Regions from separate parts of the Paenibacillus ihbetae genome, predicted to be linked through region 2. Evidence: a T-box and tRNA genes for the amino acid it is inferred to sense, from the RefSeq annotation. Region 2 holds a T-box; the other holds one or more tRNA genes.

Region 1 (8,056 bases), 3.1 Mb from region 2:
TGGGCACAGACTCGTTCACGACCCGATTGACACTCCCTACGATACCCTGAATAATGTCCTCCAGCCTTCCCTGCGATTCGAACTGCAGCGGCACCTGCTTCACCTCTCCGTCCTGCTCGATGAAGATCTCCCGGTGGCTGTTAATCATAATCTCCGTAATTCGGGGATTGTCGACGAGCGGCTGCAGCACATCCAGCCCGCGAAAGGAATCGTACACTCTGCGGACCAGATTCCGCTTCTCCATGGCCGTCAGTCCTGCAAGCTCCTGCCTCCTCCACACCAGATCCTCTATGCGCGCCATGAATTCGGAATTATGGACGCTGCCGGTCATGTCCAGCTCCGACCGAATCTGATCCCGAACAGAACGGAATTGCTCCTCATGCATAGAGTTCCCCCCTGTTTACGTCGGACAGCCCGGAATCTCCACCTCCAAGGAGCTGTCGGCACAGCTTCAGAACTTCCCTTTGGTATATCGGTGACATCAGCAGCAGCTCCTGCTGTTGAAGCTGCTTCCATGAGGGGATATATGGCAGCATGCAATCGATCAGGATGTCTTTCCGAGGAGGTCTGTTTACAAGCTGTCCGGTGTAACGGTTGACAACAAACCTGCTCCGCTTCATCAAGCCGCCCGAGAAGCTCTCGTCCTGCTGCAGCAGCTGGTCGATCCGAATTCCGCTCTTAAACATGCTGATCGGATCGTCCAGCAGGACCCAGATCAACGCACCGGCATGCTCAAGCACCGCTTGCAGCCTCTCCTCCCGGACCCCCGACGCTCCATCCGTATCCACAACGATGACATCATACTGGCCGGTGGATCCAAGAGATCGAAGCAGCAGCTCCGTATCGGATCTCGTCATCTCCATTATCTCTTTCACGTGCAGACTCGGCTCGAACGTGTCGCATTTCAGCCCCTGATGCCTGAGGCGGTACGGCATAACCTGAAGAACATTCTCTGATCCGCCTTCCTGAGCGGCCTTAATATCGTACAGAAGCCGGGAGAAGCTTCCCTCCATTCCGTCGCAGCCTGAAGGAAACTGCACGCTGCTGTTGACGCTCTCCAGATTGAGGTAAAACACCCGCAGTCCCAATACGGCAAACTGCTTGGCCATATTCATCGCCAGCGTGCTCTTCCCGCACCCGCTCAAGGGAGAAACAACTCCGATAACGGCAGCCATTCCGGTCTGGAGTCCCGTGCCGATGCTGTTTCCATTGCCGCTGACGGTTAAAATGCGACTTTCATGGCAGCATGCGGATATCGCTTCCAGCAGCCTCGGCAGCGGCTGGTACTTGGCTGTATGGGATCCTCCCGCCGGACATGCAGCAGGCAACTCAGCGCCCTCGTTAAGCAGCAGCCAAGGCACAGGAGGTTCGCCAAGCCGGAACCAAGCCATCAGCATCTCTGCATCTCCAACCACGAGAGCCGGGAGTTCCCCTGACTGCATATATTGAAGAAACGCATCCGGCCGTGTAAAAGCGGTCACCTGCATCGACGAGCCATAGGAGCTTCCGTTTACATAGTTCAGGAGCGGCTCTACATACCTGGCGTCCTGTACGGCCATCACGAATCGGACCGGTAGCATTGCATATCCCCTCTTCCTTTCTCAGCAACGCAAAAAAAGCACCATTCATGCCGCAGACCTGCGGTTCATGAACGGTGCTTCCGTTGACTTGTTATATTTTGACATTAGAATAGCACAGCCGCCAGCAGACGGCAAGCATTATTTTTCTGCAGGATATATGCCTTTACCGCTATTGCCAAAACAAGGATATATGCAATACTATAAAAGCTTGGAGCAAATATTTTGTATATAGAACTTCCTTATATAGGATGGGTTAATAGAGTCTCCTAATCCCTACCCATACATATCATACAGCCTAGTCAGGAGAGTGACATCACGTGAAGAAACGAATCTTAACCGCACTGTTAACCGGTCTGCTGCTGTTGTCCGGCTGCAGCCAGCCGCTAGCGCCACCTGCTTCGAACGAGAAGACAGCTGCTGCCCCCCAAACGGAACAGACAACGTCCACGAAGGCGGCACAAAGCCAAAGTCCGAATGGGAAGCAAGCCTCTTATCCTACTGACGACCTGAATCTGCCCCGGGTACCCGTCGAGCTCGTCAAGGCGGTGGACGGGGACACGATCAGCGTTATGTTTGAAGGCAAGAAGGAGAGCGTCCGGATGCTGCTGGTCGATACGCCGGAGACAAGCCACCCCAAGCTGGGAGTCCAGCCTTTTGGACCGGAGGCCAAAGCTTTCACGAAGGACCTCGTCGAGCAAGCCGGCAAGCTCGAATTGGAATTTGATATCGGTCCGAACCGGGATAAATACAACCGGCTGCTTGCGTACGTGTATGCCGACGGAAAAATGGTCCAGGAAGCACTGCTCGAGCAGGGCCTGGCGCGCGTAGCCTATATTTATCCACCGAACGTCCGTTATGTCGATAAATTCAATGATCTGCAGCGCATCAGCAGGGAGAAGGCGCTCGGCATTTGGAGCGTGGAGAATTACGCGCAGGAGGACGGTTTCCACCCTGAAGAGCAGGACGGGGATACGCAATCCAGCTCCGCCGCCGCATCCGGGGAATCCAAGAAAACGGCAGATTCAGGCGCTGCGGCGGGCAGCCCCAAGACCGGCTGCAGCATCAAAGGGAACATCAACTCGAAAGGCGAGAAGATCTATCACACACCCGAATCCCCTTACTATGAGCGGACGAAGGAGGAGCAGTGGTTCTGCACCGAGGAGGAGGCCGTCGCGGCCGGGTTCAGGGCCCCACGCTCATAGGGACCATAGGGAACTCCTGGTTATGAAAGGAACCGGCGCCGGATATCCGGCGTCGGTATCATGCATGCTTCGGAGCGGCCGAACCAGCGGTAACGGTTCTTGGCCACGATGCGGTACGCACGGTCCCGGATCGGACGAGGCACGATGATCATCGCATAGGCGAGAGGCCACGGGAAGCGGAGCCGCCGGGCAATGCGCAGCGCCCCCTGCGACCGGGTATAATATCTCCCTTTTTCGATCAGAACCATCGTATCCCCGCCGTCCGGGGTCAGTCCTCCCTGCTCCAGCAGTGACTGCCCGAGCTCCGATTGGAGCGACGCGAACCGGAAATGGCAGGCTGGATCCCGCTGGATTATGAATCGGGTCAAGCCCTGGCATAAGTGACACACCCCGTCGATCAGCACGATGGCGTATTCTTCGTTATCCTTGCCCGTCTTCTTCATATTCAATCTGCCCCCCTTCGGCAAATGCGACACGCGAAACTCGCCCAATAAGAAAAAACGCAGGAATTCTCCCGCGCTTCATCATAAGTCGCCTTATTCAGATTCGACCGCTTTGTTCAGCCACTCGCCGTCTCTCATCTGCTGATCGAAATCATCCGAAAATCTATCCATGCATTTACAAATGAAATCCTTGCGGCATACCGGGCATGGCACTTTACCAAGCCGGCTCAGGGCCGTCATCTTCCATTCAGGAAACCGGTTGTAGAACACGCGGCAATCCGTTCCGTCAGCCAAATGGATAATGAATTCGTACAACCCTTCCTTCTCATTGCTCCCAGCTTTGGTTACATCTGTAATCTGCGGTTTGTATGGCATGTCATCACCCGTTTATATTGATTTGTAATTGCTTATGACTGGTTGTACTTTCTGGTACTTAGTCATATTAAAGAATTTTAAAGGCGATGTCAACCGAAGAACACATCGAGGATCGAGCCGATTTGGCCGCGCTTTTTCCCCTCCAAAATATCCGGATTAAACACTTCCACATACCCGCAGTGGGTGCAGGATACAAATAGGAAATGATTGTGCTGAATATCGAACAGCTTGCTGAGCCCCGCTCCCGACATGGATACTTCCTTCGTCTCACACTGAGTTCCGCGGCATTTGCTGCAGACGAACCGTTCAGCGATCATCTCTTCAATACGCATAGTATGCGCTCCTTTCAAGCTGCCTTTTAATAACGGAATACGGCGAAGTATGGAAAAAGTTCCATATTGTTATGCAATAAAAAGGGGATTATCCCGCATGGAGGACAATCCCCTTCTATAACAATCGTCAGATTACGTTGAGCTCCACATCGATGTTGCCTCGCGTCGCTTTGGAATACGGACAGAAGTCATGCGCCTTTTTCGCAAGCTCCTCGGCCTGGCTCCGTTCGATCCCCGGCATCTCAATCCTCAGCTTCACGGCCAGCTTAAAGCCGTCGTCCGTTTCATCCTTGCCGATCATGACCTGGGAATGGATCGTCACGTCCTTCAGCGTTACCCCTTCCTTGCGGGCGATATTCGCCAGCGCGCTTTCGTAGCAAGCCCCGTATCCCGCCGCGAACAATTGCTCCGGATTGGTTCCTTCTCCTCCGGGTCCGCCAAGCTCCTTCGGCATGCTAAGCTTATGATCAAGAGCCCCGTCGGACGACCGGATCGAGCCCTCGCGTCCACCAACAACCTTCACATCTGCCGTGTACAGTGGTTTCATAAATTGCCTCACTCCTTCATGCCCTAGTATGAACGCTATATTAAGTCTTTAAACTTGTGGCATAAATTGAAACGGTATGAACAGGCATTGTGAGCTCAGCATCGAATTAACCCGGGGTTTCCGAGACAACAAAAAAAGCTGATGCTCAAGCTTACGCTTGAACAACAGCTTCTTATGCTGATTCTTCATAATGCGGTAGAGAGGACTCGAACCTCCACGGGTATACACCCACTACCCCCTCAAGATAGCGTGTCTGCCATTCCACCACTACCGCATATAATAAAGAAGTTCTTTAGCAGAACATTCCCTATTATATAGCCATGAACGCCAATTGTAAAGCTCCAATTATTACCTGCTTATTACCTGCAATCCATGCCTTGGCAAGGCTAGGTCTTCTCGTTTCGCTTATCCCTTCGGTAAGCCGAAAACTCAAGGTACTCCCGTATGAACTCCTTCTCGCTTTCTTCGAGACCCGACAGCGCGGACAGCGCCGTTTCTGCCTCATATTCCTCTCGCGTTTCGTTCACTCGGGTGGTGGGCTTGCCCTTCCCGATAATCAACCAGTCCAGGCTAACGGAGAAAAATGCGGCAATTTCAATTAATTTATTCGTACTCGGCGTTGTTTTCCCTCGCTTCCAGTCACCAAAATTCCCTGTGCTGATCCCGAGGGTTTCACAGAACGCCTTCTTCGTCATACCCCGGCTTTCTATCAGATGTTCGATTCGTTGGTAAATAGACTGCATCAAACAACCGCCTTCCTGATTCTCTTTCCAAAGAAAATATCTTAAATACGTATTTTCTTCTTGCATAAGCACTTAAAAACGTGTATAATCTATCTATGTTGCCTAAATTATACCATAGGACCCATGGATCGTTGTACCTTTTACCCATGAGTCTATTTCGTAAGAGGAGCGAACCCTTTTGCCCTACGATACCATGAGCACAGCTTGGAACTATGCCGTCCATGCCTTGAACAGGGGCCTGATGATTATCACGCCCGACGGTATGATCGATAAGATAAACGACCCGCTTGTGACGATGTCCGTAAGATATGGTGTCTCGCCTGATTTTCAATGGCAGGGGGCATCATTTTTTGATATTATGCCCGGGTGCTTTGGGAAGGTCGATTTCGGCAGCTTGGACGGTGAACATTATTTATCCTCGGTCAGAGCCGTTCTCGAAGGAAGCCAGCCGGATTGCGTCCTGGAGTATTCGGTCTCCCGGAACCGCAAAGTATTCTGGGTGCTGTGCGAGGTCCAGCCGCTGTCCGTAAGCAGCGACAATTTCATTCACGGCGCCGTCCTCTCCTTTACCGACATTACGAAATATAAACAGCGGCAAATCCTGCTCGAGCAGACGCTTGCCCGCAGCCTCCCCCTACCGGAACACATCCCCATCTGCGCCGTATGCAAGCATGTCAGCCAGGAAGAGACATGGGAACCGGTTGAAAGCTATCTTGAGAGCCGCCTTCCCATCGAATTTACGCACGATATTTGTCCCGACTGCATCCGCAGGCTCTATCCGAAATATTCCTCCGCTCTGGACGATGACCGTACCGGGGAGATTGAGTAACATTCGCGTTCATCTTTCATTTCGCCTTTCGCACATTCGCATAGCCCGGAATACTTCGCCTCACCCTTCGCACATTCGCATAACCCGGAATACGCCCCTCTGGCGGCACCAGCCTGTGCAGGCGTGTTCCCATACGAGCACATTAATAAAACAAAGCAGTACAGGATCCCGCATCGGGTCCCATACTGCTTTGTTTGTTATTATCTGGTTTGGTTGTATCCGGAATGCTTCCTAATATGAACTGATCAGACGAAGAAGCGGGCTTACCAGCGACGGCAGCACGGATACATGGCCTTCCCCTTCGATTTCATGAAGCTCGGCTTGCAGCAAATCCTTATGCTCCCGCAGCTTCGCATACAAATCCCTTGCGTCTTGAACCATGGAGGGCTTTTCTTCGGTGCCGACAAAAATGCTCAGCTTCCGCTGGAAATCCAGCGGCCGGAAAAATAGTTTGGTGACCTCCCATGTCTTGTACAGCACATGCTGCTTCCACCAGACCGATGGGCTCGCAGCAATATACCGCCGGAAGACGTGGGGCCTGGTGAACAGCGCATAGAGCACGAAGAAGCCGCCCAACGAATGGCCGAATACCGACTGCTTCCCGGGATTCACCGGGTATTGCGACGCAACGCGGGGGATCAGCTGCAGCTCGATAAAATCCAGGAAGTCATCGGCGCCGCCGGTTTCCGGCCACGGCATTCCGTTCGGACGGACGGGGAGCTCGTGTGCCGCCGCAGGCACGGTATAATCGTAAAACCGCTCATCCGTCACGATCGGGCTGTCGCTTTCGTAGCCGATCCCGACGATGATGGAGGGCGTTATGCCGCGCGGCGTACGGGATTGCAGCCTCACAGCCTCCGCCAGCGTCCCGAAAGATGCATTGGCATCAAGCGAATACAGCACAGGGTAACCGCCCTCAGGCGGCGGTCCCATCGGCTCGGCAACGGAAATCCGGTATGCGCGTCCATTCGATTCGGACCGCATGCTCCATGTAACCGTGCCTGATATGCGATAAGCGGGCCCAACCGTCTCCGGGATGCCGCGTATTCCTTCCGCCGCAACGGCTTGTCCCGCTGTGCTTGCATCATGCTCCGCTGCTGCTCGGGGCTTCACAGCGCCGCTGCCATTTTCGTCAAACAGCCACGATACCGCATCCGGGAATCTCCTGGACATAAAGATCGGATCATGGGTTCCATCCGGATCCATGTGGAGCTTAACCCTGGATTCCGCTCCTTCTTCCCCCGACCAAATGCGGAATGCCTCCAGATTGCTCGGCGTCATGTGCTTCTGGATTCCTTGCTTATACGCCCCTTCGTATTGACCGACCGACATATAGACGCGAAGGCCCGGCGGCAGCTTCCCATGCTCACGGATGAATTCCATGACGCCTTCATACCATAGAGAAGCCGAAAGCATGCCGATACGGCCGAACGTATCCGGCCGCCAATATCCTGCGAGCATGGAGATCAGCCCGCCGAACGAGGCGCCGATGATCCCCGTATGTTCCGGCTCGGGCCGCGTCCGGTAACAACTGTCAATATAAGGCTTGATGCGATCGGCGACTTCGTCGACGTACTCCCTTCCCCGCCCCCCAAAGGGAGGACGGCCTTCAAGCAGCGGCTTTGCCGGCCATGGCGTATATTCATCGTTCCGGTTCTCCGTCGCGATCCCGACCAGGATCAGCTCTCTGAGCCTTCCGTCTTTGAACAGATGCTCTAAATAGTTCAGGCAATCCATGAAGGAATCGCCGCCGTCCTGAACATAAGCCACCGGATAACAGCGGTCCGATTCATCGTAAGATGGGGGCAAATACAAGGTTAGTTCCCGGTCCAATGCCGAAAGCTTCTGATATCGGTTCATAGGTCCTCCCCGGATGATCAAGATTTTCTCATGCGAAACAATAAATAAACGAAGTAAGGGACGCCGATCACCGATACGACGATGCCTGCGGGAAGCTCTGCGGGAGCAAAAACCGTTCGTCCGATGAGATCCCCGATCATGACGA
Region 2 (8,056 bases):
CCTTTTTGCATATGCAAAGGCATCCGGCTTGCGTCTCCCAGCGCGCGGTGTAGTGATGACTGCTGCATGATAACCATTATAATCTGAAACGCTTTTTACGCTCATTATTTGATTGTGGTTAAGGTCCATAGACGGAGCTATAGGTTTGCAGATCGGACTGTGCTACGATGGATCATATCCGGCCATAGCAGGAATGGCAGCGCTGTCTTCGTAGAGGAGCCTAAGATCGTAACCGCTGGCAGGCGGGATTGGAAGAGTCCAATTATAGTTAAATTTCCCCGATGATCGGGGATATGAGAGGATGGGCGTACCATGAAATTGTCTGTATTTACGGTTGCAACCCCCGACTTGCAGCCAGAACAGCTGGCTAAGGCCGCAGCCGTTGCCGGTATCGAGGGGATCGAATGGCGATTTAAGGAAATCCCGGTCGGAGCCGAGGAGGAGAAGCCTTCCTTCTGGAGGCATAATCAATGCTCCATGGACCCCGGCGGGACGGAGCAGGACTGGCTGCGATTCAAGCATGCCGCGGAGCTGCACGGCAGGCAGAGCATTGCCGTCGTTCCGTATTTAACCTGCGGCGACCTGGCAGAAACGGAAAAAGTGATGAAGGCGGCCAAGCTGGTCGGAGCCTCTTTCATACGCGCCGGCATTCCGGCTTACAATCGAAGCGCCAACTACAATGAGCTGTACGAGCAAGCTGTAAAATACCTGCTGGAGGTTGAGGAGTTGGCTGCCGCTTACGATGTTAAGGCATTGGTTGAAACGCACCACAACACCATTGCGCCGAGCGCCGGGCTTGCATACCGGCTCGTATCGCATTGCTCTCCCCAGCATGTCGGCGTATTGTACGACCCAGGAAATATGGTTCATGAAGGCTACGAAAATTATCGCATGGGACTGGAGCTCCTCGGTCCTTACTTGGCCCATGTTCATGTGAAAAATGGCGGTTACCGCAAGCAACCGTCAGAGGACGGGACCGAGGCGACGTGGAGCGGAGAATGGACGCCGCTTGCGCAAGGCGCCGTTCCGTGGCGTCAGGTTATCCGGGATTTGAAGTCGGTTGGTTATGACGGCTTTTTCGGTATCGAGGATTTTAGCGGCACGTACGGTTCGACCGAGATGCTGCTTCGCTTTGCCGAGCAGATGAAGCAGTGGAGCGAAGATAAACAATTCGCGTAAGGTAGGATTCGCTTAATTAACATAGATGCGTAATTGAAAATGCATACGTATGAGGGAGGATTGCAGTATGGAGCAAGTTCGTATTGGTGTGATCGGTCTCGGAATGGGCTTCTCGCATGCCAAGTCGCTCGCGGCTGGACGGATCGCGGGAGCACGTCTCAGCGCCGTATGCGATTTTAATCCGGCCAAGCAGGAGACGGCCAAAGAGACGCTGCCTTCGGATGTGCAAATCTTTAGCGACGTGGATGCGATGATGACATCAGGAGAGGTGGACGCGGTCATTATAGCAACTCCGCATTACGGGCATCCGCAGGAAGCGATTCAGGCGCTGAACCGGGGGCTGCATGTGCTGATCGAGAAACCGGCCGGCGTCTATACCAAGCAGGTCCGCGAGATGAATAGCGCAGCGGCTGCAAGCGGCAAAGTGTTCTCGATCATGTACAATCAGCGATGCAATCCGCTTTATAAGAAGCTGCGGGAGCTGATTGCGGATGGAGAGCTCGGCGAAATCCGGCGCATGAACTGGATCGTGACCAACTGGTACCGTTCCCAGAGCTATTACGATTCGGGAGGCTGGCGTGCGACCTGGTCCGGGGAAGGCGGCGGGGTGTTGATCAATCAATCTCCGCACCAGCTCGATTTATGGCAATGGACGACCGGCATGATGCCGAAGAGAATTCGGGCATTTTGCGCGTTCGGCAAGTACCGCAACATCGAAGTCGAAGACGACGTGACCGCTTACGCGGAATACGAAAACGGCGCCACCGCCGTATTTATCACGACCACCGGCGAAGCGCCGGGCACGAACCGGTTTGAAGTGACGGGAGACCGCGGGAAAATCGTCATCGAAAACGGCAATCTTACTTTTTGGAGACTTCGGGTGCCGGAGCCGGAATTCAACCGTCAGTATACCGGCGGCTTCGGCGAACCGGAATGCTGGAAGTGCGACGTTCCGATTGTGGGAGACAATCCGCAGCATAACGGCATTATTCAAAATTTTACGGATGCCATATTGCACGGCACCCCGTTAATCGCCCCGGGCGAAGAAGGAATCCATGGACTTACCCTGTCGAATGCAATGCATCTGTCCACGTGGACGGACAACTGGGTGGATCTGCCGCTGGATGAGGATCTGTACTATGACCTTCTGCAGGAGCGGATCGCCGCCTCGACCGGAGAGAAGACGGTGCGGGAGATCGGCCCCGTCGATATGAGCAAAACATTCGGAACCTACTAAATACAAGAAATAGGGGAGGCAGCAATATGAACCGGAGTGATGGAATGCGATATGCGCCGGTAGGCAAAGCCCAGCCGGTCTGCAAGCCCGGGGAGTTCGCGATAGCGGCCATGGCTTTGGAGCATGGGCATATTTACGGTATGTGCAACGGCCTTATCGAGGCGGGGGCAACGCTGAAATGGGTGTACGATCCGGACCCTGGGAAGGTAAAAGCATTCTGCGAGGCATACCCCGGCGTACGGCCGGCTTCCTCCGAAGCGCAAATATTGGAGGATCCGGAGGTGAAGCTGGTCGCGGCTGCGGCCATCCCTTCGGAACGCTGCGGGCTTGGGCTCAAGGTAATGGCGCACGGCAAGGATTATTTTACCGACAAAACGCCGTTTACGACGCTGGAGCAGGTAGAGGCCGCCCGGGCGAAAGCGGCGGAAACCGGCAGAAAATACATGGTTTACTACAGCGAACGACTTCATGTGGAGAGCGCGGTTCATGCCGGCCGCTTGATCCAGGATGGAGCGATCGGCAGGGTGGTTCAGGTGCTCGGCACCGGTCCGCACCGGTTGAATGCGGCAGGGCGGCCCGATTGGTTTTTCCGTCATGAGCAGTACGGGGGCATTTTATGCGATATCGGCTCCCACCAGATCGAGCAGTTTTTATTCTACGCAGGCTGCAAGGATGCCCAGGTGCTGAGCAGCAAGGTCGGCAATTATGCAAATCCGATGTATCCGGAGCTTGAGGACTTCGGGGATGCTACACTGCTTGGCGACAACGGGGCGACGAATTATTTCAGAGTAGATTGGCTGACGCCGGAGGGACTCGGGACATGGGGCGACGGCAGAACCTTCATCCTGGGCACGGACGGATATATTGAACTTCGCAAGTATATCGACATTGCCAGACACCCGCATGGCGATCATCTGTACTTGGTGAACAAGGACGGGGAGTTCCATATGGAGCTGACGGGGAAGGTCGGCTATCCGTTCTTCGGTGAGCTGATTCTCGATTGCCTGGAGCGGACGGAGCGCGCCATGACCCAGGAGCATGCCTTCAAAGCGGGAGAGCTGTGCGTCAAGGCCCAAAACTTAGCCGTGCGGATCGGATAAATCCATTATAATAAAGGGAGACCCCGCCAAAATTCCCGGGGAATTGATTCATAACCTCGATAAGGGGGATTCCCACATGTCTTCGCAGTTGACGACTCCACCATCCTGGATGCCGGGCTTTGACCGGATGCTGCTGAGGGAACCGATCGAACTCGGCTGCTATAATGACCGGCCTTTATCCGGCGGGACATTCCACTCCCACGCTTTTTATGAAATTTATTATTTTCATGAAGGACGCTGCACGTATCTGATCGGAGACGCCGTATTTGCGCTGAAGCCCGGGGATCTGCTCCTGATGAACGGGCTGACCCTGCATTGCCCGAATGTGGAGCCGGGCTCGCGCTATGTCCGCAGCATTATCCATTTCGATCCCGCCTGGGTGTGCAGGGAGCTGCCCGAATCGGCAAGATCGGTCCTGCTGGATCCTTTCGAGACGCTGCGCAATCACCGGATGACGCTGACCGGGCAGAGGAGAGAAGAGTTTGAGCGGCTGCTGGAGGATATGAACCGGCTGCGGGGGGCGGAAGCTGCTTTCAAGCAGGAGCGCTTGAAGCTTCGGCTTCAGGAAATGCTGTACGTCATTGCGGGCTGGTGTCAAAGCGAGGTGCAGCAGCAGGACTCGATCTCCGATAAGGAGCGGCATGTGCAGCACGTCGTATCGTTTGTGGAGGAGCATTATATGGAGGATCTGACGCTCGACCGGATTGCCAGGGACATGCATCTAACGAAGCACTACTTGTCCTCATTGTTCAAGGAGGTAACCGGAACGACCGTGTTCAAATACGTGTACCACCGAAGAATTAATCAGGCCAAAATCCTGCTGCGACTGCACCCCCATATGAGCATTACGGACATCAGCCGGGCGGCCGGCTTCAAGCATTTGGCCCACTTCAGCCGGATGTTCAAGACAATGGTGGGAACTGCGCCGGAGCATTACCGCAAGTCCCAGGGCGAACTCCGTTGACTTGGCGCGGCTTTTTGGGTATAATAGCCACATTAAAATGGAAATCATAGTAATGCAATGATGAGGACTAGTAGTTCCGTATGCGATCATGCAGAGAGCCGGTGCATTTGGTGGAAGCCGGTTGACGCAAGGGATGAACTCGCCTCTGAGCAGCGGCGCGAACCCGGCTTTCGGATTTTGGGATTGCTTAATTCATCCGTCGGTCGATGAAACGTCGCCGTCTCATCCGCGATAAGGATGCAAAGGGAGTGAAAGGCAAAGCATGCCTTGCACTAACTAGGGTGGTACCACGGGAATCAAACCTCTCGTCCCTAGCGTCAGCGCTATGGATGATGAGGTTTTTTTGTTTTCAGGACAGCGGCATCAACAGCCTTGTCCGTTCGACAGTGAAGGAGGAGCTATGTAGTATGACGGATCAACAATCAGCCGGCCACGGCTATAAGCCGCAGGTCATTGAGCCGAAATGGCAGAAGTATTGGGAAGAGAACAAAACCTTTAAAACCGAGGACAACTCGTCCAAACCGAAATTTTATGCACTCGACATGTTCCCGTATCCTTCCGGAGCGGGTCTTCACGTCGGGCATCCGGAGGGCTACACGGCCACCGACATCATTTCCCGTTATAAGCGGATGCGCGGATACAACGTGCTGCATCCGATGGGCTGGGATGCGTTTGGCCTCCCCGCGGAGCAGTATGCGATGGATACAGGCAAGCATCCACGCGAATTTACCATCCAGAATATCAATAACTTCCGCCGCCAGATCAAGTCGCTCGGATTTTCCTACGATTGGGACCGGGAGATCAGTACGACGGATCCGGACTATTATAAATGGACGCAATGGATTTTCATCCAGCTGTACAAGCGGGGCCTTGCTTATGTAGCCGAGGTGCCGGTGAACTGGTGCGAAGCGCTGGGTACAGTTCTTGCGAACGAGGAAGTCATTGACGGCAAGAGCGAGCGCGGCGGCCACCCGGTCGTCCGCAAGCCGATGCGGCAGTGGATTCTGAAAATTACCGAGTATGCGGACCGGCTGCTCGAGGATCTGGATGAGCTGGATTGGAGCGAAAGCCTGAAGGACATGCAGCGCAACTGGATCGGCAAATCGGTCGGCGCCGAGGTGCGGTTTGATATCGATGGGCATGACGCCAAGCTGGAAGTGTTCACGACGCGTCCGGACACCCTCTTCGGCGCAAGCTACTGCGTGCTGGCACCGGAGCATGAGCTGGTGGACAAAATTACGACCCCAGAGCAGCGGGAAGCGGTGAAGGCTTATCAGGATCAGGCTGCCCGCAAGAGCGACCTGGAGCGTACGGACCTGGCAAAAGACAAGACCGGGGTTTTTACCGGGGCTTATGCCATCAACCCTGCCAGCGGCGCCAAGCTGCCGATCTGGATCGCCGATTACGTCCTCGCCGGCTACGGAACCGGTGCGATCATGGCCGTTCCGGGCCACGATACCCGCGACTGGGAGTTTGCGAAGCAATTCGGACTTCCGATCATTGAAGTGGTGAAGGGCGGCAACGTGGAGGAAGAAGCGTATACCGGAAGCGGCGAGCACGTCAATTCCGGCTTCCTCGACGGGATGGACAACGAGGCCGCTATTCAGGCTATGAACGAGTGGCTTGAGAAAGAAGGCAAAGGCAAGAAGAAGGTGACGTACCGTCTGCGAGACTGGCTGTTCAGCCGTCAGCGTTACTGGGGCGAGCCGATTCCGATTCTCCACCTGGAGGACGGAACGATGAAGACCGTTCCGGAAGACCAGCTGCCGCTGCTGCTGCCGGACGTGGATCAGATCAGACCGTCCGGCACCGGCGAATCTCCGCTGGCGAATGTGACGGAATGGGTGGAGACGGTTGATCCGGAGACGGGCATGAAAGCCCGCCGCGAGACCAACACGATGCCGCAATGGGCAGGCAGCTGCTGGTACTATCTCCGTTACATCGATCCGCACAACCCGGATGAGCTGTGCTCGAAGGAGAAGCAGAAGGAATGGCTCCCGGTAGACCTGTATATCGGCGGCGTCGAGCATGCGGTGCTTCACCTGCTGTACGCAAGATTCTGGCATAAGGTGCTCTATGATCTCGGTGTCGTCGATACGAAGGAGCCGTTCCAGAAGCTCGTGAACCAAGGCATGATTCTCGGCAACAATAATGAGAAAATGAGCAAATCCCGCGGCAACGTCATCAACCCTGATGATATCGTGAACGAATACGGAGCCGATACGCTTCGGGTATACGAGATGTTCATGGGGCCGCTGGAAGCGACCAAGCCATGGAACACGAACGGTGTTGAAGGCACGCATCGTTTCCTCTCCCGCGTATGGCGTCTGTTCATCGGCGATGACGGCCAACTGAATCCAAAAATCGTGGACGGGGAAGGTTCCGACGAATGGAAACGGATCCTGCACAAAACGATCAAGAAGGTTACCGAAGATATCGAGCATATGCGCTTCAACACCGCAATCAGCCAGTTGATGATCTTCATCAACGAGGGCTACAAGGCGGATGAGCTCCCGCGGAAGGCGATGGAGAATTTCGTTCAAATGCTGTCCCCGCTCGCGCCTCATCTGGCTGAAGAGCTGTGGAGCCGTCTGGGACACACCGAGAGCATCACGTATGTTCCTTGGCCGGAATACGATGAGGCTTGGACCGTAGAAGCCGAGGTGGAAATCGTTGTCCAAGTGAACGGAAAAATCGTAGACCGCACCAAAATTGCTAAAGACTTCGATCAAGAAGCCATGCAGCAGCATAGTCTCTCCCTTCCAAATGTCAAGCAGGCGCTGGAAGGCAAGAGCATTCGCAAAGTCATTGCCGTTCCGGGCAAACTGGTCAATATCGTGGCCGGTTAACCGAAAAGCCGAATGCGGCGTCCAGTTTTGCCAGATCCTCCTCATACTTGTCGTGTGTGGTTTCGATCAATTGGTAGAACAAGCCGTTCAGGTGCGAGTTCAGTAAAATGAGCGCCTGAGCGGTGATGCCGCCGGGTACCGCGACCCTTTCCTGAAGCTGTTCGGGGGAGAAGCCCTCCTCTGTTAGCAGCCTTCCAGTGCCGACCAGCATTTCCCCGGCCAGGGCATTGAGGGTCCGGCGGTCGATCCCGGTCATTTCGACGGCAGCGTCAATCCATTTTTCCAAGAATAAACTTAAAAAAGCAGGCCCGCAGCTGGAGAAATCGGAAGTGATTCGCGTGTGCGATTCCAGAATCTCAACGGGCCTGCTGATATAAGACAGGAGGCTTTCTATAAGCTGCCTGTCTTCTTCTTTTATTCGGGAACCATACATACATAACGAAGCTCCGCCTCCGGTGATATTGGTGATGCTGGGGATGATTTTTGCCACCTTGCACGGCAGCGCCGCCTCCAGATGGATCAGCTGAACAGGGCTTGTAATCGATACCGCGATTTGACGCTCCAAAAGCCGGTCCCTGATTTCACTGATGACGGATTTGAATTCGAGCGGCTTGACGCAGATGAAGAACAGATCGCTGTCCGAAGCCGTTTCCTGATTGCAGCTGCATACGGTCAGACCAGGATGCCTCTTGGACAGCAGCTGGGCTTTCTCGGGGGTACGGTTGCT

The links. The T-box of region 2 lies ahead of leuS (leucine--tRNA ligase). A T-box ahead of a tRNA ligase gene usually reads a tRNA of that ligase, here a tRNA-Leu.
Region 1: it encodes a tRNA-Leu, which carries the amino acid that the T-box ahead of leuS (leucine--tRNA ligase) is inferred to sense. The anticodon was not compared.

The regions. Positions count from the first base shown of each region.
Region 1 covers NZ_CP016809.1:4,439,380-4,447,435, reverse strand. The annotation lists partial or broken gene BBD41_RS19945 (ATPase, T2SS/T4P/T4SS family) at 1-385, opposite strand, end outside; gene BBD41_RS19940 (P-loop NTPase family protein) at 378-1,580, opposite strand; gene BBD41_RS19935 (thermonuclease family protein) at 1,898-2,782, shown strand; gene BBD41_RS19930 (thiol-disulfide oxidoreductase DCC family protein) at 2,803-3,225, opposite strand; gene BBD41_RS19925 (hypothetical protein) at 3,319-3,600, opposite strand; gene BBD41_RS19920 (zinc ribbon domain-containing protein) at 3,690-3,932, opposite strand; gene BBD41_RS19915 (organic hydroperoxide resistance protein) at 4,060-4,479, opposite strand; tRNA gene BBD41_RS19910 (tRNA-Leu) at 4,671-4,753, opposite strand; gene BBD41_RS19905 (helix-turn-helix domain-containing protein) at 4,866-5,222, opposite strand; gene BBD41_RS19900 (PAS domain-containing protein) at 5,401-6,051, shown strand; gene BBD41_RS19895 (alpha/beta hydrolase) at 6,283-7,911, opposite strand; gene BBD41_RS19890 (FecCD family ABC transporter permease) at 7,929-8,056, opposite strand, start outside.
Region 2 covers NZ_CP016809.1:1,378,887-1,386,942, reverse strand. The annotation lists gene BBD41_RS06390 (sugar phosphate isomerase/epimerase family protein) at 313-1,179, shown strand; gene BBD41_RS06385 (Gfo/Idh/MocA family protein) at 1,247-2,416, shown strand; gene BBD41_RS06380 (Gfo/Idh/MocA family protein) at 2,443-3,516, shown strand; gene BBD41_RS06375 (AraC family transcriptional regulator) at 3,593-4,480, shown strand; T-box leader at 4,529-4,796, shown strand; gene leuS (leucine--tRNA ligase) at 4,888-7,329, shown strand; gene comER (late competence protein ComER) at 7,310-8,056, opposite strand, start outside.